2 linked regions of the Roseiconus lacunae genome follow. The protein of the gene in region 1 interacts with the protein of each later gene in a pairwise test. Links are inferred from orthologs where the notes say so. Each region holds a gene or a part of one and is shown in the gene's direction. Other genes may lie near its edges.

Evidence for each region.
Region 2: the proteins of eno (region 1) and rpe interact in binary tests that used the Escherichia coli proteins (3 or more experiments, as listed by UniProt). The link is inferred for Roseiconus lacunae from one-to-one orthologs.

What each region holds. Positions count from the first base shown.
Region 1 is NZ_VSZO01000053.1:202,139-217,967, reverse strand. Bases 5,194-8,009 are described here. They hold eno (phosphopyruvate hydratase), read left to right. Parts: upstream 5,194-5,867; coding sequence 5,868-7,151; downstream 7,152-8,009. Other genes in these bases: FYC48_RS23935 (BaiN/RdsA family NAD(P)/FAD-dependent oxidoreductase), read right to left, coding at 7,507-8,009; FYC48_RS23945 (riboflavin synthase), read right to left, coding at 5,194-5,710. In the rest of the region: FYC48_RS23965 (S9 family peptidase), read left to right, coding at 1-2,126; mog (molybdopterin adenylyltransferase), read right to left, coding at 2,194-2,745; FYC48_RS23955 (M24 family metallopeptidase), read right to left, coding at 2,742-4,073; 16S rRNA (adenine(1518)-N(6)/adenine(1519)-N(6))-dimethyltransferase RsmA, read right to left, coding at 4,170-5,075; more of FYC48_RS23945, read right to left, coding at 5,081-5,193; more of FYC48_RS23935, read right to left, coding at 8,010-8,808; FYC48_RS23930 (fatty acid desaturase family protein), read left to right, coding at 8,931-10,151; FYC48_RS23925 (sulfatase), read left to right, coding at 10,390-11,976; FYC48_RS23920 (hypothetical protein), read left to right, coding at 12,136-12,714; PAQR family membrane homeostasis protein TrhA, read right to left, coding at 12,791-13,474; FYC48_RS23910 (hypothetical protein), read right to left, coding at 13,617-14,279; FYC48_RS23905 (hypothetical protein), read right to left, coding at 14,297-15,475; FYC48_RS23900 (sigma-70 family RNA polymerase sigma factor), read right to left, coding at 15,696-15,829. UniProt on the Escherichia coli protein: Catalyzes the reversible conversion of 2-phosphoglycerate (2-PG) into phosphoenolpyruvate (PEP). It is essential for the degradation of carbohydrates via glycolysis.
Region 2 is NZ_VSZO01000022.1:135,359-151,212, forward strand. The notes cover bases 4,090-6,930. They hold rpe (ribulose-phosphate 3-epimerase), read left to right. Parts: upstream 4,090-5,085; coding sequence 5,086-5,775; downstream 5,776-6,930. Other genes in these bases: FYC48_RS21775 (NAD-dependent epimerase/dehydratase family protein), read right to left, coding at 4,090-4,713; FYC48_RS21785 (histidine phosphatase family protein), read left to right, coding at 5,772-6,365; FYC48_RS21790 (prolipoprotein diacylglyceryl transferase), read left to right, coding at 6,671-6,930. Also shown: FYC48_RS21765 (PB1 domain-containing protein), read right to left, coding at 1-206; FYC48_RS21770 (hypothetical protein), read right to left, coding at 225-3,572; more of FYC48_RS21775, read right to left, coding at 3,511-4,089; more of FYC48_RS21790, read left to right, coding at 6,931-7,429; FYC48_RS21795 (MBL fold metallo-hydrolase), read right to left, coding at 7,592-8,431; FYC48_RS21800 (hypothetical protein), read right to left, coding at 8,534-9,709; FYC48_RS21805 (HEAT repeat domain-containing protein), read left to right, coding at 10,032-10,700; FYC48_RS21810 (hypothetical protein), read left to right, coding at 11,027-11,290; FYC48_RS21815 (thioredoxin family protein), read right to left, coding at 11,428-12,657; transcription termination factor Rho, read left to right, coding at 13,828-15,111; trxA (thioredoxin), read left to right, coding at 15,632-15,854. UniProt on the Escherichia coli protein: Catalyzes the reversible epimerization of D-ribulose 5-phosphate to D-xylulose 5-phosphate.

The sequences.
Region 1 (15,829 bases):
GCTCGTTTAACGGTCGATGGTTGTCACAAACGGGCGATGAAGCCCCGAGCTACACTCGCGTCGAATCATCGTCGATCATCAAATACGACGTAAGTCCAAAGCGTCGAACCGTGATGGCATCCGCAGACGACTTGACACCTCCGGGGGCGACAAAACCATTGTCGATCGACGACTATGTGTTCTCGAATGACTTGGCTCGCGTATTGATCTACACGAATTCGGTCAGAGTTTGGCGGGCGAAAACGCGTGGGGACTACTGGGTGCTCGATCGAGGCACGCGTCAATTGACAAAAATCGCCGCTGACCTCGATCCATCGATGCTGATGTACGCCAAGTTTTCTCCCGACGGAAACTCTGTCGCGTTTGTCTACAAGGGTTCACTGTATGTGCAAAACCTGCTTACCCAAGTGATGCTTCAGATCGCCAAGGGTCGAGACAAGTTACTCGCGGGGATGAGTGACTGGGTTTACGAAGAAGAGTTCAAACTACGTGATGCGTTTTGGTGGAGCCCCGATGGAAAATCGGTCGCGTACCTGACCTTTGATACAAGTCCGGTCAAGGAATTTTCTCTGATCAATAACACCGATTCGTTGTATCCGGCGGTGAAGCAATTCCCCTATGCCAAAGCGGGGACCCCGAATTCAATCGTCAAGTTGCATGTCGCCCAATTGGATCCGTTCTACATCTGGAAGGTCGAACCAAAGGAGGACACGATTCCGACCGATTATCTGCCACGCGTGCAGTGGATCGAAGGCACGGGACAGTTGATCTCGCGTCGGATGAATCGTCTGCAAAACCACGAAGTCATCGCGATCGAGGACTATAAACAAGGAACACGAACGGTTGTTCTTGAGAACTTCGATGACGCTTGGATCGATTTGCAAGACGAACTGGTCTTCTCGGACGATGGCAAAACGTTTTTATATCTAGCTGAAAGTGACCAGTGGCGACATCTGTACCGAGTTGACGTGAGTACGAAAACGCGAACGCTGCTGACGCCCGGATCCTACGATGTGATCGAACTCGTTGCGGTCGATCAATCCTCCGGCGATTGCCTGTATTTCATCGCTTCACCCGATGCCGCACAGAATCGTTTTCTGTACCGATATTCCTTTGGCGATAAACAAACCCAGCGCATCACACCGGACAATCTCGATGGCACCCACGCTTATGAAATCTCGCCGGATGGGAAATTCGCTTTTCATCGCCATAGCTCAACCGAGCAACCGACGGTTACCAATCTGATCACGCTTCCCGATCATGCGGTCGTCGAAACCCTCGAATCAAACGAAAAGCTTGCCGAAGTCGTCAAGCAACTTGAAACCAAACCATTCGAATTCGTACAAATTGACATCGGCGAAACGAAGCTTGATGCTTGGGTTTTACCGCCAGTTCCGGCCAGCTCGGATCAATCTCATCCGCTGCTCGTTCATGTCTACGGAGAACCGGCTGGTTCAACCGTTGTTAATCGTTGGGGCGGAAAAACTGCGCTCTGGCACCGTCTGCTCGCCCAGCAGGGCTACATGGTCGCCAGTATCGACAATCGAGGAACCAAGGCCCCACGCGGTCGCGAGTTTCGCAAGTCCGTTTATCGACAAGTCGGGACACTTGGTCCGAACGACCAAGCGGCCGCGGTCAAGAAACTGATCGAACAGCGTCCGACCATTGATCCCAGCAACGTGGGCATTTGGGGATGGAGCGGCGGTGGCACATCGACGCTGCACGCCCTTTTTCGCCATTCAGACACCTTTCGGACAGGTATCTCAGTCGCTCCGGTCGCCAACTTGGCGTACTACGACACCATTTACGAAGAACGTTACATGGGCTTACCGACCGACAATGTCGAAGGCTATCGAGCCGGTTCGGCAATTAACTTTGTCAAAGACTTTCAAGGCAACTTGCTATTGGTCCACGGCACAGCCGATGACAACGTTCACTTTCAAGCGAGCGAGTTACTGATCAACGAGTTAGTCAAACACAATAAACAGTTTGACTTGTTCGTCTATCCCGGGCGTTCGCATTCGATCAGCGAGGGCAAAAACACTCGTCGCCACTTAATGACGATGGTGACCGACTACCTAAAAGAGCATCTTCCGGTGGACGCGGCGGCAGACGATCATCGATGACGGCAAGGCTTCGAGCGATAGCCCGAGGTTCACAAGACGCCCCATCAGCCGCAGGGCGATAGCCCTTTCAAATCGATGATTTCTTCTTGGGGCGAAAGGCTTCGATCCGCTTAGGATCTGTTTCGAGCCGCGGGCCGTCCATCAAGTCAATGCAGTAAGGGATCGCGGGAAAGACGGCGTCCAAACACTCGGCGATCGCTTTCGGTTTGCCTGGCAGGTTGACAATTAAACTGTTTCCAAGCAAGCCGGCGGTTTGTCGCGAAAGAATTGCCGTCGGTACTTTTTCGAGCGAAACTTTACGCATCAATTCGCCGAACCCTGGCATTAATCGATCGCATACCGCCTCTGTTGCTTCCGGGGTGACGTCACGGGCGGACGGCCCCGTCCCACCGGTGGTGACTACCAAACAGCAACCTTCTTTAACGCAAAGCTCGCGAAACGTTTCTTCGATCAAACGGCGATCATCGGGGATCACACAGGCGATCTCTTCAAATGCAGACGTAAGAACTTCGTTCAAATAACTCGCGATCGCGGGTCCGCCCAAGTCTTCGTATTCACCCCGGCTAGCTCGATCGCTGACGGTGACAATTCCAATTTTGGCTGCGTCGCTTCTGCTCATGCCCAATCCAATCCTTCGTGAAGTTTGTTGAGGCTCTCGGCACCGCCATCGCGGACTACCAGCATGTCTTCGACTCGGACGCCGCCAACGCTTTTTCCATACAGTCCCGGCTCGATCGTAAAGACTTCGTTGACCAGAATTTCGCCGCCACCAAAGTCCAACAAGATCGGCTCGTGAACGTCCAACCCGATGCCGTGGCCGGTTCCATGTTGCATGGACGGGGTATCGGTCAGCGTTCCCCGCGAAGGCGCATAGCCGGCTGCCATCAGAGCTTCGTCGGAAGCTCTATGAACCGCATCGCCGGTGCTGCCCGGTTTCAGCATCGCGGCCGAAGCTGATTTCGCGTCGACAACGGCTTGGTGCATTTTTTTGACGGTGTCGGTGGGCGGGCCGTTGACGACTGTTCGTGTGCAATCGCCCCAGTAGCGTGTGGCATTGTCCATCGGGAACAGGTCGACGATCACCGGAACTTCCGTTTTCAACGGCCCTTCGCCGGAATGGTGGCAGTCGGCGACGTGTGGTGCCGTAGCGACGATCGCACCATGGGACATCGAAAATTCGCGATTCATGAACTCGGTCGCCGCGAAAGCTTTAACCCGCTCGCTCGTCAACGTTTCCCCTTGCCAAACCAGCGTTCCGTCGGCGGCGACGCCCGCGTTGGCGATCGTTTCGCAAAGGATTTTCATGACCTCTTCGGTCACCTGTTGTGCTTTGGCGAGGAACTCAAGTTCCTGCTCACTCTTTTGCCGACGATCGATCACGCCAAGATCTTGGTCGTACTTCGTATCGACTCCCGCTTGCTGAAGATGCCACGCAAAGATGTAGGGGAACGTCCGATCGACCGTAACTGATTTTAGATTTTCACGAATACAGAATTCGGCCAACGCTTGTGCAGTTGCGGTTTCCCGATCGGCGTCCAGTCCGGCAGCCGGGGCAAAGTCCGCGGGACAGCAGACCCGGTCGGCTTCACTTTTCTGCCGGACGCGATCCATTTCAAGATCACGTACGATCGCCGTACTTCCCTGTGCCGATTCGACGTAAGCGGCGGGGTCTCCGAGGGCGACACGAAGGCGACGAAAAAGAGTCGGATTCTTATCAGCAATTCCGGCAAACAGCTTGGCGTTTTCAACCACGTTGACGTTCTCGGTTTTGATCTTGGAGTGAATGAGTGTGTCGTAAATTGGATTCCTGAGTTTGGAATCGGTCGCATGAGGTGAGTGATACCTCAATGCTTCACAGCGCAAGCAAACGCGATTACCAATGTCGCCGTCACCTATCGGTGCTTTGTCAAACTCTGAAATCAGGGTTAGCCGTTTAGCGTTAGCCACGGTATCGATGCAACAACCGGGGCAGGCGTCCGTCGGCTGATTAGTCGTACTCGAATATTTGGTGAAGACGCCGCGATAGTCGGCGAGCAAGCTCCGTTACTTGCCTTCGGCGATCCGCAGACTTTCGACCAACGTCTTAATTTCATCAACCGACAACTGTTCCGCTCGCGAGTCTTCGTCGTGTCCCAATTGATGCAACACCTCGTCGACCTGGGCTTTCTCCAGCCGCCCTTTCATCGCACTGACCACGTTACTTCGAAGAAACTTTCGACGATGGAAGAACAGGGCGCGGACCGTTTCGTGAAAGTATCTCAAGTCGGGAATCGAGTCTCGCTTGCTTTGGTTAAGGTCCATCTTCAAGACGGCGGAGTCAACTTTCGGTCGCGGCCAAAACACTTTCGGTCCCAGGACACGAACGATTTGAGCATCACACACCGATTGAATCCAAATGCTCAGTGCACTGTAGTCCTTCGTCGAAGGCACCGCGCAAATTCGATCGGCTAATTCCTTTTGAATCGTGACCACCATTGAATCCGGCGGTGGGGTTTGGTGAAGCAGATTCGAAATGATCGGCGTTGCCACATTGTAAGGTAGATTGGCGACCAGCAGAAACCGAGCTTCGTCACCGATTCGCTGCATCGCTTCACCGATCAACTCCATCAAATCATCTCGCAACGAATTTTTATTGCGAAGCGCATCGCCCTGAATCAGTTTAACGTTGGGCCGTCCGGCGAGTTCTTCGCTGGCCAACTGATGAAGGTTCTGGTCGATTTCGACTGACAAGACCGCCCCCGCCTTGTCGGCGATTTGGCTCGTCAATGATCCGACGCCGGTGCCGACCTCCAAGACCACATCGTTGGCGCGGAGTTCGGCCGAATCGGCGATCAAGTTGACCAGGTTAAGGTCAATCAGAAAGTTTTGCCCGTACTTGGAAACCGGGCGCAGACCGGCGGCGGTGAGTCGTTTGGAAAGGTAGGTGGCTGTCTGACGTGGCTGATTCAAAACGTTTACTGCCCTGTTTCTTTCAATGTTTGAAGTTGATCGTCGTCCAGCAGTCCGAGCGAACGCTGGACATATTTTGCCAGAAGATCGGTTTCCAAGTTCACTTGGTCGCCAACTTTGCGTTGCCCGAGTGTGGTCACGGCCAACGTGTGAGGAATCAGCGCGACCGAAAAACTTGACTGATCCGCATCGACCACCGTCAGGCTGATCCCGTCGATCGCGATGCTGCCTTTCGCGGCGACCTGCGAAGCGTACTTGGTAGGGAGTCGAAATCGAAGGGTCGCCCACGGGGGATCTTCGACCCTTTCGATCAATTCACCGAGCGTATCGACGTGGCCGCTGACGTAATGGCCACCCATTCGAGCCCCGACGGCGAGCGAACGTTCCAAATTTACGTTACCACCGGCGCCTAGTTGCCCCAGATTCGTCCGTGAGAGTGTTTCCTCGCCGGCTTCGAAATCCAACACGGTGCCGTCGATCGCGACGACCGTCAGGCAGCATCCGTTGATGCAAATACTGTCGCCTAAACTCGCGTCCGCGGCGATCAGTTCCGAATCAACTCGAAGTCGTTTTCCAGGCGGATCGTCGATCAATTCGACGATCGAGCCCATCGTTTCGACGAGACCAGTAAACATTGTGGACAAACCAATGGCGTAAATTGTCGCAAAAGCGGTCGGCGGGTAGTCACCTCAGCCTGCATTGGACAGAATGCCGCCCGAACCGACAAGCGATGGCTTTAGGCAAACCTCCTTTAACACACCCCCAACCGAACATTTTGCAAGAGGAATTCCGATGTCCCTGATCCAAGCGATCCACGCACGCCAGATTCTCGACAGCCGCGGAAACCCCACGATCGAATGCGAGGTCCTGTTGGAGGACGGTGCTCACGGTCGTGCGGCAGTCCCCAGCGGTGCCAGCACCGGGGCCCACGAAGCGTGGGAACTGCGTGACGGTGACAAGTCCGTTTTCATGGGAAAAGGCGTCACCACTGCTGTCAACAACGTCAACGAAAAGATCGCCAGCGAACTCCAGGGCATGGACGCACTCGATCAAGCCGAGATTGACGCGGCGATGATCAAGTTGGACGGAACGGACAACAAGAGCAACCTCGGCGCCAACGCGATCTTGGGCGTTTCCTTGGCCACCGCCCATGCCGCCGCCGCTTCCACCGGTCAGCCCTTGTTCCGCTACCTCGGTGGCGTCGGGGCACGCTTGCTGCCCGCGCCGATGATGAACATCATCAACGGTGGCGAACATGCCGACAACTCCGTCGACATCCAAGAATTCATGGTCATGCCCCTCGGTTTCGAACGCTTCAGCGACGCACTTCGCTGCGGTACCGAAATCTTCCACAACTTGAAAAAAGTTCTCAGCGGCAAGGGCTACAACACCGCCGTCGGTGACGAAGGCGGATTCGCACCCGACCTGAAAAGCAACCAGGAAGCTCTCGACGTCATCATGCAAGCGATTGACCAAGCAGGCTACAAGGCCGGCGAACAGGTCTGGATCGCACTCGATGCCGCTTCGACCGAGTTTTACGACCGCGACAAAAAGAAGTACGCCATCGACGGCAAGGAGTTGTCGGGGGACGAGATGGTCGACTTCTTGGCCGACTGGTGTGACAAATACCCAATCTGCAGCATCGAAGACGGCTGCGACGAAGACGATTGGGACACTTGGAAGAAACTGACCGAGCGCGTTGGCGACAAAGTTCAACTCGTCGGCGATGACTTGTTCGTGACCAACGTCAACCGACTGCAAAAGGGCATCGACGAAGGGATCGGCAATAGCATCCTGATCAAGGTGAACCAAATCGGTTCACTGACCGAAACGATCGATGCGATCCAATTGGCCGCTCGCCATGGTTACACCGCCGTCACCAGCCACCGAAGTGGTGAAACCGAGGACAGCACGATCGCCGACTTGGCAGTCGCACTTTGCACCGGCCAAATCAAAACCGGTTCGGCGAGCCGAAGCGACCGAATGGCCAAGTACAATCAACTGCTTCGCATCGAAGAGATGCTAGGTGAAGCCGCACTGTACGGCGGCCCCCACTTCGCCGCAAAGCTGAAGTAATCAACGTGCCGGCAGGCGTAAGCAAACGCTTCTGCTAAACATCCTGGTGTCATCGAAAACCGATTGGCCTTGGCCCCGGTTTTCCCATTACAATCACGACTGACGCCATCCACGAAAGTCAGATACAAGCTGATTCACCGCGTAAGCAACCGTGTGCTTGGTCACACGGTTGTTTTTTTATGGGGTCGGACATTGGAAGCAGATGCATACGTGAATCGTCCGATGCAATGAGAATCTAACTTCAGGGGAACGACTCGGATGCCTGTCCGACACAAAGTTGTCTGTCCGACACAAAGCGTCCCTCAGGAGCCTCCGGAAGCAGGCTGATCTTTAAAACATGTCTCAACGAGACAGTTCACGCATCGCTTCGTGACGCAGCGATGCCGGCCGCTCGACCGGTACTAAACGCGGCTTGAAAGTTGTAGCCCCCGATCCAACCATCGACGTCCAGGACTTCGCCGGCGATGAACAGCCCGGGACGCAGACGGCTTTCCATCGTTCGTGGATCAACTTCTTTGACCGCGACGCCGCCGGCGGTCACCTCGGCTTTGTCAAATCCGCGGGTCCCGTTGACCGGCATGGCACAACACTTCACGGCCCGCACTATCTGTTGAAGCTTCTCTTTTGAAAGCTGCGCCAAGGTCACATCGGATTGGTATTCCAACGAAAGACTTTCGGCCACCCTCGTCGGCAACCAGGTCGCCAAAACATTGGCAACAGTTCGACGGCTCGATGCACCATCACGACGCTGAAACTCGGCTGTCAATTCAGCCTCCGAAATCGACGGCACGAGGTCTGCGACGAGCACGCGGTCATCAAACGAGTCTGCTTGAGTGATGATCCCACTGACATCCATCGCCGCCGGACCTGAAAAACCGAAGTGCGTGAATAACCAACCGCTACGGCGTTGGAGAAGCGGCTTCAGTTTTTTACCAGACTTAGTTTTCCAGTCGCTTTGCTCATAGACCGAAGCCACAACGTCGGGCAAGGTGACACCGGAGAGATCGCGCATCCAACGTGTCCCACCGACCAGTGGGACAAGTGCGGGTCGGGTACGGACGATCCGATGCCCCAGTTGATGGAGCCACGAATAGGCATCCCCGGTGGTGCCACAACGAGGCCAACTCTTCCCCCCGGAAGTCACGATCACGCGATCGCATTCGATGGCTTCCGTTTCAGTTTGGACTCGCCAACGTCCGTCTGCACAGGTTTCGATTGCGGTGACGGCGACGGAACGATGCAGGTGAACTCCCGCGTCGAGTGCTTGCCGCTGCAACGCATCACGAACCTGGATCGCTCGATTCGATTGTGGGAATACCTTGCCCGTCGATTCGACTTTGGTCGCGACGCCGAGATCATGAAACATCCTGACGACGTCCGCCGGAGGAAAGGCACCGACTGACTTCTGTAGGAATCGCCCTGACGGACCGAACGCTTGAACAATTCCCTTGGCGTCGGTGTCCTGCGTGAGATTGCAGCGAGTCCCACCGCTCATCAAGATTTTCGTACCTGTTTTGCGATTCTTCTCCAACAAATCAACGTGTGCACCTCGGCGTGCCGCTTCGTTTGCGGCAACCAAACCAGCCGCCCCGGCGCCGATCACAACGATGTGCTGGGACGATTTCGCACACTGGTCCTGATGTAAAGATTTTCCCATTAGGCGGGATTTTCCGTGCAAGGCTATTTAAACTGTAAGGTTTGTTCGGTGGTCCAATCATCATCACCGGACCGACGCGACGATGAAAACAACGAAGATACACTCCAGCGAATGAAAGAACGATGTCTGTTGATCCAGCCGCTCACGAAACCGTTCACAACACGCCCAAACTAGGATCGATTCGCGGGACCGCCGGGGGGGAAGCCTCGACGCAACGACGTGGCAGGTCCCAGGGCACCACACCACAACCCACGTCCGGTGGGGGGCAGTTTTCATTTGCCGAGGCTCGCAGCCTGATCGGCGACCTGACGCAGCCAAACGCGAAGATTTACTGGACCGACTTTTTGGCTTCGATCATCGTCGGGTTTGTTGCGTTTCATGTGATGCTGTTCGTCCCCCAAGTTTACGGATTTGAACCGTGGGTGATCGGCACTGTCGCAGTGTCCTATGTGGTCACGATTACCTTGTTCATGCGTTCGGTGATGTTCATTCACGAACTCGTTCACTTGCCCAAGCAAGGATTCAAAGCATTTCGAATTGTTTGGAATGCGTTGTGTGGTATTCCTCTGTTTGTGCCTTCGTTCTTGTATTATCCACACGTCGACCACCATCGTCGTAAGCATTACGGCACCGACCATGACGGTGAGTATTTGGCGCTCAGCCATCACAGCCGATGGTGGATCGTTGGTTTCATCCTGCAATCCGCAGTGATTCCTGTCCTCGGTTTGTTTCGCTTTGTGGTGCTCAGCCCCTTATGCTGGTTGATTCCTGGGCTGCGTCCGATCGTACATCGTCATGCCTCGACGATGGTCGTCGATCCATTCTATGAACGCGAAGATGCGTCGAAGAATGTGTTGCGAGTCGTTGTCATGCAGGAATTCTTTTGCTTCCTGGTCGGAGCCTGGATCATCTGTGGTCACAAAATCGTTTTCGGCACTTGGTTCAATCCGCTGTGGATCGTTGCCTATGCGGTCGCGATTGGTTTGCTGACCCTGAACGAGATCCGAACCCTCGGCGCACATCGCTGGACCGGCGATGGAAGTGAAATGACGTTCGAGGAGCAACTGCTTGACTCGGTCAACTACCCCCACCATCCGTGGCTCAGCGAACTGTGGGGGCCGGTGGGGACGAGATATCATGCGTTGCATCACCTGTTCCCACGATTGCCGTATCATAACCTCGGAAAAGCCCATCGCCGATTGATGGAAGGGTTGCCCGCCGATTCGCCTTATCGGCAAACCGTCGCGCCGAATCTCTTTAGCGAAATCGTGGCGTTGTGGAAACGTGCCGGTGACCGCAACAGCGTACGTCAAGAAGAAACGACACAACGCGCCGCCGCCTAGATACTCGCAGGTTGCATTCAACCTTGCCGGATCGAAGACATCGCATGACCGACTGTTGTACGGCGCGGTGGATTCAATGGGTGAAGTTGAAATTCACAATCACGAACGGCGAATCAACAGGCCAATGAATTGCCTTATTGGTCTGCGAAGCTAACTTCGGTCATCCCACCTGACCGGCACGTTGGACTAAACTGGGGCTCGTTTAATCTACGACGATTCCCCGTTTTTTCAGTCCAATATGAGTTCACCGGATCCCTTTCGCGTCTGCGCTGCCACTGTCGCAGTCTGCCTGCTAAGTGTCGCCTGTTCCTGCCCGGCATCTGCAGCCGAGACCAAGCCAAACGTTGTCTTAATTTTGATGGACGACATGGGCGCACATGATTTGTCCGGCGAAGGCAGTCAATTCTATCAATCACCAAACATCGATAGCATCGCCGCGCAAGGCATTCGATTTTCTAATGGTTACGCGACCTGTTGCGTTTGTAGTCCTTCCCGGGCAAGCATTCAGTTGGGAACGTTCCCCGCGCGACATGGGATCACTGATTGGATTGGGGCCAAATCTGGGCTGGCTTGGAAGCGTCCCAATCGCGTTCTTCCGGCCGAATACCTCCATGAGTTACCAACCGATCAAACCACGATCGCCGAAGCGTTTCGTGAAGCCGGCTATGGAACGTTCTTTGCCGGAAAGTGGCATCTAGGCGGCGAAGGCTCTTGGCCGACTGACCATGGTTACGATGAAAACCAAGGCGGCCATGATCGTGGTAGCCCTCCCGGAGGTTTCTTCTCACCGTATAAGAATCCTGTTCTTACCGATGGACCGGATGGCGAATCGCTGCCCATTCGACTCGCCCAGGAAACGGCCGATTACATTCGACGCAACAGCGACGAACCGTTCTTTGCGATGCTGTCGTTCTACAGTGTTCATGCGCCCGTTCAAACGAGTAAGGAACTGTGGGAAAAGTATCGAGACCGTGCGCCGGAATTGAAACCAGGACAGACGCGTTTCTTGGTCGATCGTACGTTGCCGGTACGCCAAGTCCAGGATCACCCTGTTTACGCCGGAATGGTAGAAACGGTCGACAATGCGGTCGGCGTCGTCCTGCACGCCCTCGATGAACTGGGGCTGGAAGAAAACACGATCGTTGTCTTCACCAGCGACAACGGAGGGGTCTCCTCGGGAGATGCATACGCGACGAGCAATCTTCCTCTTCGTGGCGGCAAAGGACGACAATGGGAGGGCGGAATTCGTGAACCGCTCTATATTCGCTACCCTGCGGGCGTCCGTCCCGGAATCGAGAGCTCAACGCCGGTGACGGGCGCCGACTTGTACCCGACGCTACTTGACCTTTGCGGGATCCCCCTGAAGCCGGAACAACACGTCGACGGGGTTAGCCTGAAACCGATCCTCAAAGGAGGGACGATCGAAAGCCGCGCCCTTTATTGGCACTATCCGCACTACGGCAATCAGGGAGGTGAACCGAATGCGATCATCCAAAAAAACCGCTGGAAGCTGATCCATTATTTCGAAGACGGGCGCAACGAACTGTATGACTTGGAAAACGATCCTGGCGAGCAAAGCGATTTGTCGCTAACCAACCCGGCTCGGACCGCTGAGCTTTTTCAGCAGCTCGATAAGTGGCTTGATGAAGTCGATGCGAAACGTCCCAAAGCCGATCCACGATACGATCCTGCGAAAACAGAGGAATTTTATCGACGGATTCAAACAGCGAACTTGCAACGGCTTGAGGAATTCCACCAGCGTATTTTGGAGGCAACTTGGCAACCAAACGAAGATTGGTGGGGTAGTTTCCGAACGGACGACTGATCTTTAATTATGATGCAGTTGGTCTTGACAGCTACGAATCAGAATCGCTAGCTGTCGTTGGACAACAAAGTGATTGTCGACTGATGCAGCCGCGAAATGTGTTTTTATGGCGTCCTCGCATCCTCGACAGCTCCATTGTTCTTCGTGAGGGCTTAGCCAATGACGTCTACCGGTGACGCGCATTCTGATAATGGCGAACGGGATGAAAACGCCCGTCGCGGTTCGTCGACCATCGAACGTTTTTTTCGAGGTGTCAGCGAATTTATCTTTCACACCAAACTCGGTGTTGCCGACGTTCAACTCGTCGATTACGTCAGCGATCTGATGCTGAGATTCGTGCGGTCGGACGCTCTGTATTCGCTGCGACAAAATGATGGGATGCGCACTAAGCACCTCATCCAAATGATCACCGAAGCAGACCGGCGAATCGGTCTCGCCAAACGCGAAGTCTATCGACACGTCGGTGATTTCACCTTGTTTTGGTCGGGCATGTACCCCGAAAGTCTGCAGGCGGCGAAGAACGGCGATGACGTCCGTGACAAGTTTCTCGATTATTGTCGCCAAGGCAAACGGGCGTACGCGATCGCAGCTCAAATCGAAGGCGGTGAAAACCGTCCACCGTGCGAACTTATCCATCGCATGAGTGAGCATTTCGAGATGTGCGCCTACGGCCTTCGTGAAGTCCGCCGGCACTGGGAAGAAGACGATAACGGCGGATCTGAGTTACTGACTTGGTAGCCTGAATCCGCCCCAGTGTTCGCCAAGTTCAAAACACTCACGATGACAACTGGGTTTCATCGCTCACAGACGTCGTTTAGCCGACGACGTACCACCGAATGGTCAAAAAGTGAGTCAACGCAGCACTCATCACCAATAGATGCCAAACGGCGTGTAGGTACGGAAGGCGATGGTCTTGCAATAGCACGACGACTCCCAAACTGTATAGCACGCCACCGAGCATCATCCCGTAGCCGACTTCTGTCGGGACTTGGCGGTACAGTGGGATCGCCGGTAGCCAACCGAGCAACAAATATCCCGCGGTCGTGATGTTGTTCACGCGATGCCGAGCGAGCAGTTTCGTTCCGATCCCTAAAAACGCCGCCACCCAAATCGCGACCAACAGTGGCCCACAAATCCAAGATGGGCCATGCCGATATATGATCGGCGTATAAGTCCCGGAAATCATCGCGTAGATCATCGCTTGGTCCCAAGCTCGCATCGTATCGAGCAATGGCTGTCGCAAAATCACGTGTGAAAGCGTTGAGAACGAAAACGTGCCAACGACGGATGCCGTGTAGGCGGCGCAGGCGAGCACCATGTTGAACCCCACAAAACTAGCTTCGCGGCATAGCAAGACACCAAGAATCGCAGCACCGACCGCGGCCAAACCGTGCGTCGCCGCATTTGCCCATTCCTCTCCGTGACGCACCGGTGCGTCGCCATGCGGCCGATCGTTTTCGATCAATCCAATCACCTGATCATTTATTAAGCAGACCATTGTGGCGATCCCATGAAAGACATGACATCACCGCACACCTTCACTAAGTGCCAATGGTCGACAAACTGGTCAGGTGTAAAGATAACACTCCGGTGAATGAATAGAAGACGCCCGCTCGATACAAATCGCCGCAGCAGCGGCTTTATAGCCGCAGCAGCTCGGCGGCAAGCTGCTGAGCCGAGTAGTCAATCAATCGCGAAGGCGACCGCAACAGTGTCTCGCCGGAATGTTCATAGGGATCGAATGTTCCCAAAAACTGCTTGCGGGTCGCCGGATGTCCGAGATCGTGATTTCTTGATGCCGACGCGAGCGCGATCGCCTGGTGAGTGCTGACCATCAGAAAACGGAGTTCCATCTTCATCGGTCGATACGAATCGATGTTTGCGACTTCGCAATAGATGATCGTGTCCGCCGAATACCGCTTTCCAAGGTCGATCAATTGGTGCTCGCTGAAACGCCCCGTCTGAATGGGGAAATGATGTAGGCATGACCGATGCGGACACTCGATGACTTCGATCGCCGATTGATTACGCAAATGATTCGCAAGCGATCGCATCAACTCCGATTGCTCGTGTAATCGGTCTTGGCGGTCTTGGCATGTGACGATCAGTATGCGATTAGGACGCAATTGCTGAAGCAACGATGAACGCCGCATCGGAGTAGGCAGCGCGTTTCTTCCGGTCTTGGCTTGGCATTGTCCGGTACACTTTTTGGGTGTTCCGCAGCGTTCACAAGCCATCGCGGCCTGAAACGTAAACAGCACCAAGAACATCATGCCGAAAACGGAAAAGATACGTCGTTCCATGACCTGCCTTTTTACGTTTACTTGTTTCCGGATGACAATTCACGCACAAGCACTTCGTCAAGTTCTTCGCGAATCGATTCCAGCATTCGATCCGTCTCACGAAGGTATCGGTTGTACTTTGCTTCTGAATCTGAGAGTTGACGTTGTAGTTGACGATTGTCTTGGGTCAATTGATCCATTTCATCCTGGGCTTCAGTAACGGCCTCATTGGATGCATTGAGCAAGTATTCCGTCGACGCGAGTTTTTCGCGAAGACGGTCAACCTCGGCAAGACTGGTCGCAAGCTTAGCCTTCAAGTCGCCGTTTTCTTCGATCAATCGCAAAGCATGCTGAGTCGCCGTCATCGGATCTCCGCCAAGGATCGCTCCTCGCGCCGAGGGGACCTGCTGGGAACGCATCGACGGTGGCCCTAGAGGCGGATTAACACCGAAAGAGTCCATTGCGGGTGGTTGCCGAACGGGTGGCTGAATTCCCATGGGAGTGTTCGCCGCGGGCATTCCTGTTCCGGTTGCGTACGGTCCGACCACGGCGCGATCACCACCGTAGGAACCTGGAGTCTCATACTCTTGTTCGTATTGAACCGGTTGTGTCGGGCTTTGACGCAACAACTGCTCCATCGACGCAGTGTTTTCGACTGAACTGCCGACGGATTCGTTGGCACGCGCACTTGCGACTTGTTCCGGCGGCTGATCTTGATTGCTGCGCCGATGACTGATCGCTCGGCTTAAACCGCCTGGTTCTGGTTTCGAGTATCGCGAGTACGCTTCAGGCGACTCCTGATAACGCGGCTGTTGATAGGTAGGCGGCGGTACAAGATTAGAGTTCGCGGACTGATCAATCGGCACCGTAGCCTCTGACCACGTCGCATCGGCATCAACCCCGGAAACGGTCTGTGCAACTGATTCGTGCGGCCCCTGCCGATCTAAGCGAGGCTGCTTTTCGGATTCATTACCACCGAACGTAGCACGAATTCGATCTTTGACACTTTGCTGAAATCGGTCGAGTTTCGCCAGTGTCGAGGAACGGCTTCGTGGTGCGTACTCTCGATCCTGAGCGGAAGCGTCCGAAACCATCCCCAAAAGAATGATCAGCATCAACAAGAACGCGACGAGTTGGCGCGTACCGAGGCGGCGACCATCCATCGCTTGAAGCGACGGAGTCAACGTGAAACGATCATCGTAGGCGTTGGTATTCACGATCACTCTGGTTGGTCGTATCCACAAATCACCGTGATCTCTTCGCCGCATGCACAGGAGATTACGATTGACTCGATTCGATTCCCTTGTTTGTTCACTCGAACTTCAGGTTCGCCGCGACACATGTCGCTATTGGAGTTATTGGGAGGCATGCTCCTGAGCTGTCCGATCCTAGCGCGTGGTCCTACCGGACGAATGCGGCGTGGTTCAGGTCCAACGGTCAGCTTGTTTTCCATCTGATTGCCTCGCGTAGTTTAAATCTTGCCGAAGCGAGCAAGCGGGAGACACGCGATTCCGAAAGCCCCATTGCCGCTCCGATTTCGGCCAAGTTCAGTTCTTCATGATGATAGAGGG
Region 2 (15,854 bases), on another replicon or contig:
TCGGCTTGCAACTGCTCGACTTGAGCTTGCATTTGCTCACTCGATTCGGCAACCTCCTCGGCCGAAACCTTGGAGGATTGGATTGCGTTCCGATAGAAATCGGGCACTTTCTTACTTTGGTGATACCCCCACCAGGCGCTGAGGGCGAGAGCGGCGATCAACGTGAAGCCGACCAGCAAGACTCGCTTGATCAGTCGCTTAATCATGATGCCTCTCTTGATGAATTAGAAACGGATGGGGCGTGGCAGCCAGTCACGAATTCGCTCGGCGACGCTGTCACGATTCCCTTGGGCGGGCGGGCGATCGTTTGTGGGGTTTGACGAGTGGTTGAGGGAGGTTTTATTTGGTGCGATGGATGACGCGGCGGCGCTCTTATTCTCGGTCATCGCCGCCGCGGCGGAGCTATGGGTGATAAGCAAATATTGCGCCCAACGATTTCGCAGCAACTCAGCGGCGGGGGCGTAACTGCCGCGCTGAAGGCCTTGGATTGCCAGGAAAACTTTACCTTGTAAATGCGAACGTTCGGCACGAGTTGCGAAATTGTCATGAAGTCGAACGTCATCAATCCATAGTCTACCTGGAGTAAGGCTGTCGATTGTCAGCCGAATCGTTTCCAAATCGTCCGGATTGAGGCCTTCGATCTCTAGAATGTTCTTTTTCGTCAGCCACTGACCGTTGCACGGTAGAGAAAATTGCGAAACGAACCGAACCGGCTCGCCCCCCCTGATGCCCTCCAATGAAACACGGAGGTCGTGACTCGGTGGCTGCGGCGTCAGTTTTGATTTGGCGACTTCGACCTGATCCGTCTCTCCGGATGCGGTGGCAACATCACCCCCATTTAAATTCATCATCACCTCCGCGGCTGTCTGGCGAATTGGATTCACCGCCGGTTTGGCTGCCGCCCGAAGTGACATCGAAACGCTTAGACGCCCCGTTGCGGGCACATTGATCGGTTCACTGACAATCCAAACGCCACCGGGGTTTTGTTCGGTTGTTAACAGTCGGATCGAGTTTTTGCCCTCGCTCGCTTCATCGGAATCCAACTGCACCGCGTCGGCGGGAAACTGTGTGTGCATCCAGCCAACGATGCCGACTTTTCCATTCGCCTCAAAGTTCGCATTTCGGATACCGTCATACAGATCCGGCGACCCCAACGTGCCGATATGATCGACCACAGTGGAAACGTGTGTTTTAAGGTGCTCGATGGTTTGAGTTGGGTTTTCGAAGTCCGCTTTCCAGCCGCTGACAGCGATATGTGATTGCTTCGACACCAAATTGACGACTGAGGAAGGGGGCAAGACGATTCGATCGTCTTGCTGCAGTTCACTGTGGTCGCTTGGGTTGATTAGCGACGATGGCGTGGCGAGGTCCAGTCGAACGGTATTGGTCCAAGGTGCCTCGTTGACCAATGTGACAACGCTGTGATCGGAAAGGCCTTCAGAAACGAACACATGAACCCCGACAGATTCTCCCACCGGACCGGCGGTTTCCTGTGCCTGATTGTTTGACGCTTGACTGTTCGACGCTTGAATGCCCGGCATGGGCTTGCCCGGCGATGCCGAAGGAATTCCACGCATCGATCGGGGCACGTGTTTGACCTGCTCGGTGGTCCGTAAAAGCTGCGGATCAACCGCCATCGGCAACCTGTCGCTATCGATGACGATTCGCTCCGGACTATCGCGTAACAAACGCTCAATGAGCTTGGCGTGGAGTCGCGACTGGACGATCCGCTCCTGACCCTTAAACACGGTGGACTCAATCGATACCACTGCCGCCTCGGGTTGAAACCCCTTTCGTCGATCGACCATCACAATGGGAGTACGAATGGTTTGGCTCCATGCATCACACGCCTGAAACCATAGCGGGCCGCACCAGCGGAGATCCGATGTCGATGATGCCCCGGCAAGCTGCTTCAATTCTGTATGAAACGCTGCGTTCATTTCGGGCGCCGTCTGAATCATCAATCGATCGTACTGAAGCCATCTTGCATGACTATCAAGTTGACGTATCCCAGACCAAAGGATTTCAAATAACTGAGTGCTTTCGGCGAACCGACCGCTTAGCGCCACGCGAGTCGGTCGATCGACGAAATCGGCAGCCCAATCCCACGAACGCGTTGACCATGTCAAATGACGAAACCCACCGGATTCGGTCTTCGCCGGTGACGGCTTGCCAGCGGCCAACAAATCAATCGACTGAATCGCGACAGTTGCCGTTGAAGACAAATTGCGAATACGCACGAACTGGGGTTTGCCGGTCGATCGATGAGCAACGGCGACATGTCTGTTGCCAAGTGGGACAGGCGCGCCGGCGTCGAACTGCGGCTCGATAACATACGTGTCACCCTGTTGAATCGAATCAAACTGGGGCGACGACGCGATTTCGATACGCAATCGAGTGCTGTCTTCGATTGCCGATTGCTGTTCGATCGAAAACTGCAATTGGCAACGGTCGTCGGGGCTGGCAATCGGCAGCACCGCGATGACGTCTTGCTGTGATTTCAACACATGGTCTTTCAGTGGTTGCTCATCACGCCAGTGCGGTATTGGAAGAGATTCACCGACCCGTTTTGCCCCAGGAACAAAACGGGTTGCGTCGGGAATCCATCGCGTTCCCATCCATAGGTTCGCATCGAACTGCGTCGCCTGACCGATATTCTTCCATGCCGTCGAAGCGGTGACCGAGAACGGATCCCGAGCGGATCGATCTGACGTAGCCGGAGCGGAGGGACTTACTAGCCAGGGCGTTTGAACTTCGGCGACAATCTCGCTGTTGCGCAGCGAAAACCGCTCCCAAATTTTATCTTTCGGTTGTAGCAGTCGGAGTCGAATTTCGTAGACGCCGACTTGTTCGGGGGAATGGTCGGCGACGGAAATGACTTCCGATCGTCCGGCGGAATTCAAGGTGATTTCGGTTTGCTCGCGAGCGACCAAGTCTCCGCTCGGAACTTCGATCAATTCATACTGCAACCGTAGTCGCTCGCCGGCATGAGCCTTCAATGCGTCGATCAGAACGCTTAGCCTGGTCGCGTCACCCGCCTTGCTAATCGGCCGTAACGAAACGGACTGCTGGGGTGCCGATGTCAGTGCCCCCGACGTTGACAATTCCGGATTTTCTGGGGCGGACCACTTCAGCCGAAACGGCTTGGTCGATGCTTCGTATAGCGACAAAAACGCCTGTGTTCGACCGGCCGTTTGCGGGGCCCGAGTCGACTCGATTGATTCGGCTGCCGACAGTGACAGCCCAGCCCCCGTCATGGCGACGGTGAGGAACAGGCACATGCTAACCAGGACGCCAAAGTGACGACCGTGTCGATTTGCCTTCCCGAGAAACGTGCTCCTCGCCGCCTGAATCGCTAAGGGATAACGGTGGCGTGACGCATCGAATCGTTTCTGCGGACTTCCATGTCCTTGCATCAACATCGCTAAGCGGTTGGACGGAGTAGTGGCGAGACAGCTCGATCGTATCGCAGCCGCCTGAATCGCTCGGCTCCAACGATCACCTTCGAGACTACCGATTGTCGGCATGCTGCGGCAAGACGAATCGCTCTTGAATCCAGCGTGCGGCGTCATCCAACGTTTCGTCGGTATCGCGAATTTGATAGCCCAATTCACGGATCGCCCGTTCACTGCTGTACCAATGAAACTGACCGCTCATTGTTACCTGGGCGCTGTTGACATCGGTTTCGTTGCCGCTGACTCGGGTCCAAAGATCTCCGACCAGTCCTGCCAGGTATTCGACTCCGGGACCAAGGGTATGTGTCGGCGGGCGTTTCCCCATGCGAATCGCCATCTCCGACCACAGTTGTTTGTATGTCCAATTGTGCCCGGCAAGAATAAACTCACGCCCCGGTTCACAGTCCTTTAGTGTCGCCGCGATGACCCCCGCGGCAACATCGCGACTGTCACAGACGCTGCACCCACCGCGCGGCGCGATCGGTTTCCACCCTTTGCCGACTTCGATCAGCATGCGCCCACTGCTGGGTTTCCAGTCCCAGGGACCGAGCATAAATCCGGGATGCACGATCACCGCGTTCAACCCGGACGGGATAGCTCGCCGGACGACTTCGTTGGCAGCCCGCTTGCTCTGCACGTACGCACAGGGAACCTGCCCACCTGCATGACCGACCGGCGTGTTTTCATCGGCGATGGTGTCACGTGACCCAAGCGCAATGGAATTCACCGTGCCAACAGCGGTTAGCTTTTTCTTGTGCCGGAGGCAAGCCTGGGCGAGGCGGTCGGTGCCGTCGCGATTGACGCGCATCGACGATTCAATATTTCGCCACCCCAGATGAATCATCGCCGCGCAGTGAATGACGGCGTCGCATGACCGGACGGCTTGATCAAGGACGTCGCCGTTCCCACCACGGAAATCAGATACTTCGCTGCCTGCCTGTTCGCTGCCAGCCTGTTCGGTGGGCTGCTCATTTGCTTGCTCATCAGCGATCGGGGCAAAATCCGATTCGACGATTTCGATCGGGCAGTCCCCCGATAGCGACTGCCCCGAGTCTTGCTCGGTCGTTCGCTTAACGGAATCGATGCCATCAGTTTCGCCGGGAAAACCTCCGTCGCTGCTCCCTGCGAAGATCCCCGCAAAAACCTCAGAATCTGGTGCCTTACGGACGAGGGCGACCGGGGTGTGTCCCCCGGCAGCAAGTTGACGAACGATATTGTTGCCGAGCAAGCCCGTCGCACCGCTGACGAGAATCCGCATGTTATTCCCAAGATTCGAGACCAAACCCCAGCCCGGAGGGGTGCGGTTTGATTCTTTTTTTAGGTGTGATTATCACCCCTTACCCACCCAGCCGGACTCTCAGGATAGGGGATTTGCGATTGGAAACGTAACATGAAACCACCTTCGCAGCCACGTTGATCGGCTGGGGTGAATTGACAAGTCACCCACCGGTTGACCAATCTGTCGGCTGATCGATTTTCAGCGGATCGACTCCGGTCGTCCAGCTCGACATCGCAGATGGTTTTGCGGTGGCTTTCGGGCGGGATACCGACGGTGCCCACGGAGCGGGCCGAGTCCCAAAGTAGGGCAACGACGCCAATCCGCTCATTCAAGAAGACGAGACTCAACTGCATGTCGCGAGACAAGCTGGAACTAATTCGAAAGTCTGCTCCGAGTGTGCTGCCCAGCCTACTGCTGTGTGATTTCGGCGATCTCAAAGGCGAACTTGCCCGTTTGGAAGACGCCGGTGCCGAAGTTCTGCACTTGGACGTCATGGACGGAAACTTTGTCGGCAACCTGACCTATGGGATGCCGATCGTCGAAGGCATTCGCCGTCATAGCGACCTGCCGATGGACGTCCATCTGATGATCACCGACCCGTTGGCCTATGCGAAACCCATGGTCGACGCCGGAGCTGATTTGCTGACGTTTCATGTCGAAGCAGTCGACGATGTCGCTGCGGTCGCGGCACAGATTCGCGAAATGGGTGTCGGAGTCGGCGTCGCGCTCAATCCGGAAACGCCCCTTTCGGCGATCGAACCTTGTCTGGACATTGTCGACCTCGCATTGGTGATGAGCGTCAAGGCGGGGTTTGGCGGACAGAAATTCAATCCCGTCGCACTCGACAAGTTGCGTTCACTGAAACAATCCCATCCGAAGCTTTTACTGGAAATCGACGGCGGCATCGACGCGACAACGATCGGCCCCGCGCGTGAAGCCGGATGTGATCTGTTCGTTGTCGGCTCGGCAATTTTCAAGAAAGATGACTACAAGGCTGCGATCTCGGTCTTGGACGACGCAATTGCCGGGGTCGCCGAATGAGCCGAACAGCAACGATGACTCGCGTCCTGCTGATTCGGCCGGGCGCGACGGATTTTGATGAACAGGGGCGGATGAAAGGATGCCTCGACATGCCGCTCAGTTCGCGTGGCGAACAGCAGGTCGACGCGCTCGCCGAAGATCTCGCCCACGTCGACTTGCGTACGATTTATTACGCCCCGTGTGAAAGCGCCGCCGAGACGGCTCGCTGCCTTTCTCGCCGCCTGACACAGCAGGGATGCGAAGCCAAGGTCAAGATGATCGAAGCGTTTCGCAACTTGGATCACGGACTATGGCACGGGAAGCTGATTGACGAAGTTCGTCGTAATCACCCGCGCGTGTATCGTTTGGGCGTCGAGCACCCCGAGGTGTTTTGCCCTCCCGGCGGCGAACCACTCGGTGACGCCCGGACACGAGTGAGCAAGGCGATTCGAAAGTGCACTAAAAAGGCGCGTGACGGCGTGATCGGTTTGATCATTCCTGAACCGCTTGCCTCGGTTGCCGAAAACATTCTTAACGGCGAAGAGCTAAAAAGTTTATGGAAGCACGAAACCGACTCGGCAAGTTGGACGATGATCGAGACCGAAGTCTAGTGCTTCGTTCCATTTGAAAATACACGTTCGCCCCATCAGCCGACGGGCGTCAGCCCGGGTTACTGCACCGAAACGTGCCTAACGCCATGCGGCTAATCCAAAAACCAAAGGTTGACGAAGCACTGGGTTGCATCGCCTTGGTTTAAACGTGGTGGTGCGGTCGGATTCAACTGGGAACCTCACACACGCTTCGCCGTTTCAAATTGCATCAAGCGGTTCTTGGCTTCCGACATGAATCCTGCGCAAGGTTTTCTTTCGGTCGCCGCACATTGATTGCCTTCCTCGAAACAGAGTTGGCTTTGCAAGTGAGCTTAAGCGCGCCGGGTTTCGAAAACACTAACTTCGGTCGGCTTGGATATGCCGGCGCGATGGTGTTCGCGACACTGGTCGCCGGTTGGCTTTATCGCCGTGGTCAGGACACGAGCGAGTTGACTCGCGAGCAGCGCTGGGGGATTGCGTTCGGCGGCGTCCTCGGTGCAACCTTTGCGGCGAAGATTCCGTTTGTGCTTGGCAGCACGACCACAGGAGGCTGGTTCGGCCTTTGGCTGAGCGACGGAAAAACGTTGCTTTGGGGACTCACCGGCGGTTACATCGGCGTCGAAGTGGCGAAGTGGTCGCTGTACGTTCGCCAGCGAACCGGCGATCGCTTTACGGTCCCTGTCGCCGTCGCGATCGGAATCGGACGAATCGGCTGCTTGTTCAACGGATGCTGTTATGGCGTTCCCACCGACGATAGCTGGGGGGTCCGGTCAGGTCTTGCTGATGGAGGACGGGTGCTTCGTCATCCCGCGCCGCTGTATGAGTTGGCGTTTCATCTCGGGTTTGCCATCCTTGCCACCATCGGTCTGCGCAAAGGAATCTTGCGTGAACGATGGATGCTGGTCTACCTGATCAGCTATTGCTTGTTTCGATTTGTCAGTGAGTTTTGGCGTGAAGAACCGCAACTGTGGATGGGGCTGACGTTTTATCAGCTCAGCGCGGTTCCGATCGCGATCGCATTCGCGACGGTTTTGGTTGCACGATCGGTCGGCCAAAGGAACGGGCTTTCCGAGAACGAAGGCTGATCCCCGACCTGGGCACCGGTACGAAAGCACGTCGACTGACCTGGCGCGGGATTGCGCCACCAGCCCAAAAGCGTTACCTACGGTCGAATGACATGCGTCCGCCTGTAACCCACGGCCCTTGCCTCGCGACCGGCGAATTCGGCCTGGGCTGGGAACTCTCTGCTAGATCCAGAGCTTCATCCGGCCGTCGAGCATCCCCGGGAGCGCTCGCTGCACCATCGTCTTGACTTGGCGATCGTGATAACGCGTGCTTAGGTGCGCGGCGATGATGAGCTCGTTTTCAAACTTGTCGGCCCGCTTGCGATAATCATCGACGTGCATGTGCCCGTGCTTGTGGATCTTTTCTTTGCGGTGTTCCGGGGCGACGAACGTCATCTCACTAATCAAGATCTTCGACTGATAGAATTCGGGATTGTTGTCCAATCCAGGTGGAGAGGTGTCACCGGTGTAGGCCAGAACGGGGACGCGGATCTCGGTACTGATTTCGGTTCCGGCAAGTTTCAAGTCACGGATTTCAGGTCCGGAAAGATGTGTGAACTCCGCTTTCAATTTATGGCGTCGGTGATAGACGATGAAGCCTAAAGAAGTGATCGTGTGTCGCGTCGGGACGGCTTCGACTAAGTATTCGCGCCCGCATTCGATTTGGTCACCGGCGATCAGCCCGACCAGTTCACATGGCATCGGCCCGCGGTCAAGCCGCCGAAAATTCTGCAGCATCTCCCACGCTTCGTCGACGGCCGAATCCGGCAGATAGATCACCGGCGGGTCCATCTTCATCATCCGTCGCCGCGACACATACGAAGGCAGCGAGGCAATGTGATCGAGGTGGGCGTGTGAGATAAACAACGTCGACGTGCCCATGAAGTCCCAAGGTTGGGCGCCGACATCGAAAAGCAGTTTCAGTTCATTGATGCGCCAACAGGTTTGCACCGCCGCGCGCGAGTAGCCCTCGATCGTCAGACCGTCATGGTGATGAGAGATCAGGGGAATATTTTCAACCATCTCGTATCGTCAAGCTTGCGGCGAACCAACCAGCGGGCAAGTCACCGTCTAGGTTCATGGGAATCGCACGCCCGATGCGTGCGCGGAGAACAGGACAGCCTGTCACTCACCCCGGGGCGACACAAGCAGCTTTCCTTCAGCGGTCTCGATCTTCAGCGATGATTGGTCTGTGATCAAGTGGACCAATTCCCAAAGCGTCATGTCTTTCGCCTCGAAGGAGACCAGTTTGACCAACGAGGGGTTCGCGGCCGGGTCGAATGCCGATGTGACTCCTGCGCTCGAAAACAACTGATGCAAAACCGCGCCAGCCTTTTGGTTTTCGACCTTTAGTGAAAACGTACGGCGATCGTTGCGAAGTTGCACCAGCGGGTCCGAGCTGGCCGGCGGTCCGGCGGGCTGGCCGGTGGTCGCCGCTGCCGAAGAGCCGGCCGAGGACAGCAGCGCAGAGCACAGCAAGCGATGGGCGGCCAGACCGGCTGCGAGCGTCGTCTCTCCGCGCCCCGGGGTGACTTTGATCGACGGATGTGACTTTCGCAGCACCTTAAGTTCCTCGCTTAAGCCGGCGAATCGATACCGCAGGGTTAATCTCTTTTCAACTTCGCCTTCCGGATTATCGACACTAGGATCCTTGAATTGGGCGGCGACCAGCGTCATCGCGGTTACAGGTGACACTTGGTCCAGACGTGTCGCCGGCCAAAGATCGTGTGGCAAAGCAGCCGAGTCGGACGGGAAGGCGGCGCCGCGATTAACCGATGGGCCGATGGCGTGGCGGATCGACCGCATCGCTTCGGTCGGCGTGGACAGCGCCGGCCAGCGGACATCGATCGGCCCGATTGCGACGTTTGACGCGGGGTTTTGAAGTTTTATTGCGGCCTTGTTTTGCAATAAATCCCGGCCGGTCTGGGCGACCCATTCGGCGCGTCCGATTAGCACACATCGTTCGATCGGCAGCACAACGCAACCGGCCGAGTCGGCGACTTTCTCGAGCGATCGATAACGGGTTGGCCCCAACGGCCCTGGAGAAACTGGGGCATCTGGGTCAACTTTACGATCAAGCCAGACGTTCAAGTGTCGATCCGGCTGGCCGGGAATTTCGCTTATCAGTTCGATCGCGATGCGAAGTGATTGACCATCAAGACGCCCACTATGCGGTTCTCTAAGCCGCTGCACAAAGTCATCTCGGACATCGAGTCCATCGGCGCGACCAGACGTTGCCGATGCCAAGACGAGCGGGCAAATCAACAGCAGGGCGATCACGTGTGTGCGTGCGAAAAGCATAAAACGGACTAAGCGGGCGAACGTTCGAGCGAGAAAATGGCTATGAGAACGGCATGAACAAGGGTGTCTGATCGGCACACCCGTCATTGCCGTGATGTCCGGCAACCAACAATCCGACGGCGTCTGAATCGGGCCCGACATGTTGTGAATGCGAGGGCTTGTAACTAGACTCCGACCCTGCACGAAGCAAAACGAAGCCGGAGAGTAGCTCCACCGAAGATGCGGAAAATCTTCTTGCGTTCGGTTGCCCGACACACCCGTACGCCTAGTATAACACGCGACTTGCACCTGGATTGCTCCTCAACTCGACGGACGCCCCCCTGTGACTTCACCTCTAGTGCGAACGCCCCGATTGGCCACCGCCTACCGGCGCCTACTGAACACATCCGATGCCCCTCAGTACGCAGCCGAAGTCAACGAACATTATTCGCCTGCGACCTTGGCCCGATTGCTGCGTCAAGGCGACGTGGAACTGCGCCGCGCCTCGGCGATGGCCCTCGGTCTGCTCGGCAACAGCCGGTCGATCGAGCCGCTCGGCCGCGCCCTCTGTGACGCGGACCGTGGCGTGCGGTTGGTCGCCGACGATTCCTTCCGTGGCCTGCTATTGCGTGACGCATCGCCGACTCATCACCAGCAGTTGCTTAAAGTGATGCACCTGACCGACGGTGGCGAGTACGCCGCGGCACTAGCACCGGCCATGATCCTGGCGGGACAGGCACCGCAGTATGCCGAGGCACACTTCCAGCTCGCGTGTTGCTGGCAAGGCCTTGATAATCCCACCAAAGCCGCGCAGGCCTACACCGCATGTTTGTGGCGTTGCCGGTATCATTACGGCGCATGGCAAGCCCTCGCGCGATGCCAGATGCTGGCCGGTGAGTACCCACAGGCAATCCGTTCGTTGCAGCGATGCCTGGACATTTCTCCAGACACCGAGAACGCACGGGTCCAGCTACGGTCGCTACGGCGTCACATGCGCCGCTCCGACGCGTAAGCGTCACCCAACCCTGTCGCGACCTGCGAACGCACACAGTGCAAACGACCACAGGGCCGATAAACCAAGGCTAAGGTTGCGCTCGGATTCGAAATCAAGACCTGCCGCATGGCGTTAGCCGCGGTCTCGTTGCGACAAGCCAGTTGCAACAAGCCAGCGCGAATCCCCTTCGGCTGCTCATTCACATCCGACTGCCGATTGCCGACTGCCGACTGCCGACTGCCGACGGCCGACTGCAACATAGCACTGGCCAATATGACTCAGGCAAAATTCGTTACGTGGCAACGTGCCAGCCGGCGAGTCTTTGTTTAAACGTGTTGTCTGTGATGATCAACTACAACGACCTTTTTGTATCCTGCGTCGCGATGCTGGGTTCTGCAACGGCGTTTGCCGTCGGCATCGGTCCATGGCAAGAACCCTATCGCTTGCGAACCGTCGCGATGATTGCTCAGCGGTATGGCATGCCGGCGGCGCGAATGCTATGGATCGCGATCGCGATTATCTCACTCGTCGCCGGAATAGCGATCGCTCGCGGCATCCGCCCCAGCTACGCTCGGCCGACACCCGAATCGGTCGGGCCCAAGATCTAACCAACGAAGGCCTATCCAGCACCGTTCCCCGAAAGGCGTGCGCACCACCGACGGCCGTCGCTGCGACATACAGCTCTACACAGCCTCGTTGAAATACAGCCTCGTTGAAATACAGCCAGCTGCAACCGCAAGCACTTTTAGACGCCTGGGTTTGATTCCTGGACGGCTTGATCCATCACTTCGATGGCCGCGTCGACGTAGCGTTCGAACGATTGCTCGAAGTGCAACATTGCTTTTTCGTCTGCGAAGAAAAACATGCGGTTGTGAACCGGGTCGATCACGCCCCATTCACGGTTACCCTTCACGATTTTCTTTTCTTCAAAGAATCGCACGACGTCAATTTCATTAAGCATCGGCGTGAACGGCATGGGGTCGACCAGGAACGCTTGCATCGCCGCTTCATTGGCGAACAAATAAAGCTTGCCAAGGTGCACGACGCCCAGTTCAGGCTTGCCTTCGATCCACTGCCCGTCTTTGACGACCGAGACGGCGCAGTAGCCTTGGATCGCGAGCTCTGGCTTTTCAGGCGACTTAGTATCGATCGAAGGCGACGACTCTTTTTCGATGCGAGCGGCGGCCATCGAGGCATTCATAGCGGTCGGATTATTGGTCGAGGCGACATCGGCTGCTGGCAGCATGAATTGATTCGTTTGGGGGCTTGCTTTGGTTCCGCCGTCTGCCGGCTTTGCGTTTGAAACGCGGACTTGAACCGGCAGGTCACCCGCTGGCAAGTCAAGCCTACCGGTGTTCGCGGCGAGCGTTTCCGCTTGCGGCACCGTGGTGTTTGGTGACGCAACGGTGTTTGCCGATGCAACCGGTGCGGTCATGCCCGCCGGGCTGGTTGCGGTCGTCGGCTGCGGCGTTTGCGACGATGGTTGCGGTGGCGTCTGAACGGCCGCCATTTGCGTTGCCGCAGGACCAGGCTGAGCGGCCGTCGGTGCTGCGGGAGCATTTGGAGCGGGAGCCGGTTGCCGAGCTGCCGCGATCATGGCGTTCGACTTCGTGAAGCTCGAATAGGTGTTCGAGAGCATCGCGACATAGCGGCCGGGATGCTGGGGGCTGACCGAGTGAGACAGTGCCTTGCCATCGGTGGTCACGATCACGTCGGTTGGGTACTTGGTGACCTTGAACAGCTTGGCCAGCTTGGGGTTTTTTCCGCCGTGAACCTTGACCGGGATAAAATTCAGGTTGACCGCGGTTGAGACTGCGGGGTCTTGAAATGCACCCGCCTCCAAGCGATCGCAGTAAATGCAGTTGTCGGTGTAGAAATGGAGCAACAGCAGCTTGTTTTGCTGCTGGGCTTTGTCGTGGGCGTCACGAAGTTTTCCCTCCCAAGCGATTTGCCCGTCGCAGGGGCTCGAGCTCACGAGGGTGATTGCGAGCATTACAAGTGAAAGCGCGGCGTATCGCATCCTGCGTTCCTGTGTCCGTCCGTGGGGAGTGATTTGAGGTCAGCCGCCGATTCCTAGCGACGCATCGTCAAACTTGATCGGCTGTTAGTAAGGTGACGCTTAATCGGAAAGTACAGAATGGGGGAACTTTAACGCCAGCCGGAACAATCTGACCTGACCCGGGGAGGCGAGAGCTCCTTTCTTGCCGCGTCATCCGGGAGGGAAATCAAGCGGTCAATCGCAACTGGATCTCTGCCCGATCACGGCAGCAACGCTAGCTGGGGGAGGTTTGTCTTGACAGGGCGTTAGGATCGGCTATATTTCGAGGTAGCTTCGTCGGTGCGGCGAAGAACGTGTTGCGTCGCACCCCATACAATTCACTTCGTCGCTCCTCGACGTTTTCTGAGATTGGATTTGTAGGTTGCCGGGACGACTTCCCGGTGAGACCCGACCGTAGGCATCAATGGGATTGATTTTTTCCTGCGGTGTGGTTCTGATGTCCAAACAGCAAATTCCGAACGAAATCGCTTCATGACGCCGACTTGCGGTCGGCCCCGTTTGATTCTCCCTGGCTGAAATCCCAGTTCGGGTGCGTGTGATTCGGGCGAGTTACTTAAGACTTGGTGTAGTGAAAGAAACGGTTGGACGCCGGAACACCAATCTTGACTCAACGGCAAACTTAATGGGTTGCGATCGTTGAGGGGTGCGAGAAAAAAGGAGTGGCAAGCGTGAATCGATTCACGCTCGCCAAGGTAGATCGACAAACCACCTAGCCATAGGAACTGGCAACTTAGCTCGCGGAATTGGTGGGAGAGCCCTGGGTCAGTCCCTATCGGACCCCCAGATGCAGGCCTCTCACCCCGCTGACCGATTTCCTGTTCGGTTGTGCGTGAATCTTATTTGATTCCAACGATCCATTCGATCATCGAAACAGGTTTCGAAACAAGCGATCCGGCACGGTTGTTGCCGCCTTCGCAACGTTTTTTTAGGTATCGACCCCGTCGCGGAACGACGTCCGCAGCTTCCCGGCCGGGTCCTTTCACGTTTCCAACTGCGGATTCTTATTTCAGCGTCGGCCTGCGTTCACGACCACGTTCGTGAAGGCTTGGTAGATTCCCAATCGTGCTGGCGCTATCTGGACGAAACATGGCGAAAAAGAAACGGTCCCCGCGTCGCGGTCCGAACTCCAACGGTCAAGCCGGCGGAGGGAATAATAAACCTCGCTCGAGGCGTCGACGTCGAGGCGGAGGAAATGGCCAAGCTGATCGAGAGCCAGCGGATTTCCCCAGTGATGCGCCAATGGAAGAGTGCGAGGGCATCCTCGAATTGCACCCCAATGGCTATGGATTCCTGCGCAGCCGCGACAACAATTATTCCCGCGAACGCAGCGACCCGTTTGTTCCAGGGACCATGATTGACCGATTCGGGCTTCGCCAAGGCGTCTACATCCACGCCATGATGCAGCAGGCCAAACGACAACAAGGTCCGCGTGTCCGCGAAATCCTGGACGTCGATGGCATCCCTCCGGAGTCTTACCCGGATGTGAAAAGCTTTGATACGTTGACGCCCATCAACCCCGAAGAATGGTTGACCCTGGAAACAGGCCAGCGGCCGGTCACCAACCGCGTCATCGACTTGCTCGCCCCTCTCGGCAAAGGCCAGCGAGCCCTGATCGTCGCCCCGCCGCGAAGCGGTAAAACGGTGATGCTACAGGACATCGCGCAGGGAATCTCGACCAATCACCCCGATCTGAAACTGATCGTTCTGCTGATCGACGAGCGTCCCGAAGAAGTCACCGACATGCGCCGCAATGTGGTTGGCGGTGAAGTCGTCGCAAGCAGCCTGGACATGGACGTCGAAAGCCATGTCCGGCTTAGCCAACTGGTCGTTGACCGAGCCCGACGGCTTGCCGAAATGGGGCAGGACGTCTTCTTGATGCTCGACTCGATCACCAGACTTGCTCGTGCGTTCAACAAGTGGGTTGGACGAAGCGGCCGTGGCGGCGCGACGATGAGCGGTGGACTAGACATCAAGGCGATGGACATCCCCAAGAAACTTTTCGCAACCGCACGCGCGTTCCAAGAAGGCGGCTCGCTAACCATTGTCGGTACCGCACTGGTCGATACCAACAGTCGAATGGACGAAGCTATTTTCCAAGAGTTCAAAGGAACCGGGAATATGGAACTGGTCCTCGATCGACGACTCGCCGACCGACGCGTCTGGCCAGCGATCGATATCAGCCAATCGGGCACACGCCGTGAAGAATTGTTGCACGACGAAGAAACCTACGAAGCCGTCACAATGCTTCGGCGCACGTTGTCGACCATGCACCCCTGTGATGCAATGGAGCAACTGACGAAACAACTGGGACGATTCGCCAGCAACGATGAATTCATCAAGCTGATCAGCGGAGCCAAGACGACGCTCTAAAGCGTCATCGGTCCGGATAGCGATGAGCCCATCGTAGCGAAAGCTGCCGAAGCTTTCAGTCGCTTGATAGGGACCGACCGAAAGTCACAGCAGACAATTGATTTAATCGAATGAAGCGATTCAACGATCAGCCGACGGGCATATCAGCCCAGCAGTGCGCGGAGGAACCGCACGCGATCGCGTTCGCGGCTGATTAAATCAACGAGCCGCTAACAACTTCCGGGACCCTCCAATCAAATTCAGTCGATGCCCTAGTCATTTGTATCTGTCTCACGATACAATCACCGCACGATTCGGATGGTAAGCGAATTGGTGAGCAGCTTCACTGGAACTGAAGTACCCCGCAAGGGGCTGCGGGTTCGAGTCCCGTGCCATCCGCTCTCACACACCCCTCAGTCTTGACCCCGCGATGCGATTTAAAGCGTTCAGAAAATTGTTTCTGGTCCGATTCGTCGCGTGTTTGATTTGCACAGGATTGGTTCTAACGGGGTGTACTTCGCGTCCTTCGGGACCAACGCGGGTGAAGGAAATTGGCGAGTCCGATTTCCAATCTGTCGTTCTCGATTCGGAAGGCGTCGTCCTTGTCGATTTTTGGGCGACTTGGTGCGGACCGTGTCAGCGACAAGGTCCTGTCATTGATGAATTGTCCACCGAGATGGGCGAACAATTTGTGTTTGCCAAGGTCGACATCGATCAGCACCCGAACTTGGCGTACGAGTATGGGATCGAGGCACTGCCGACGC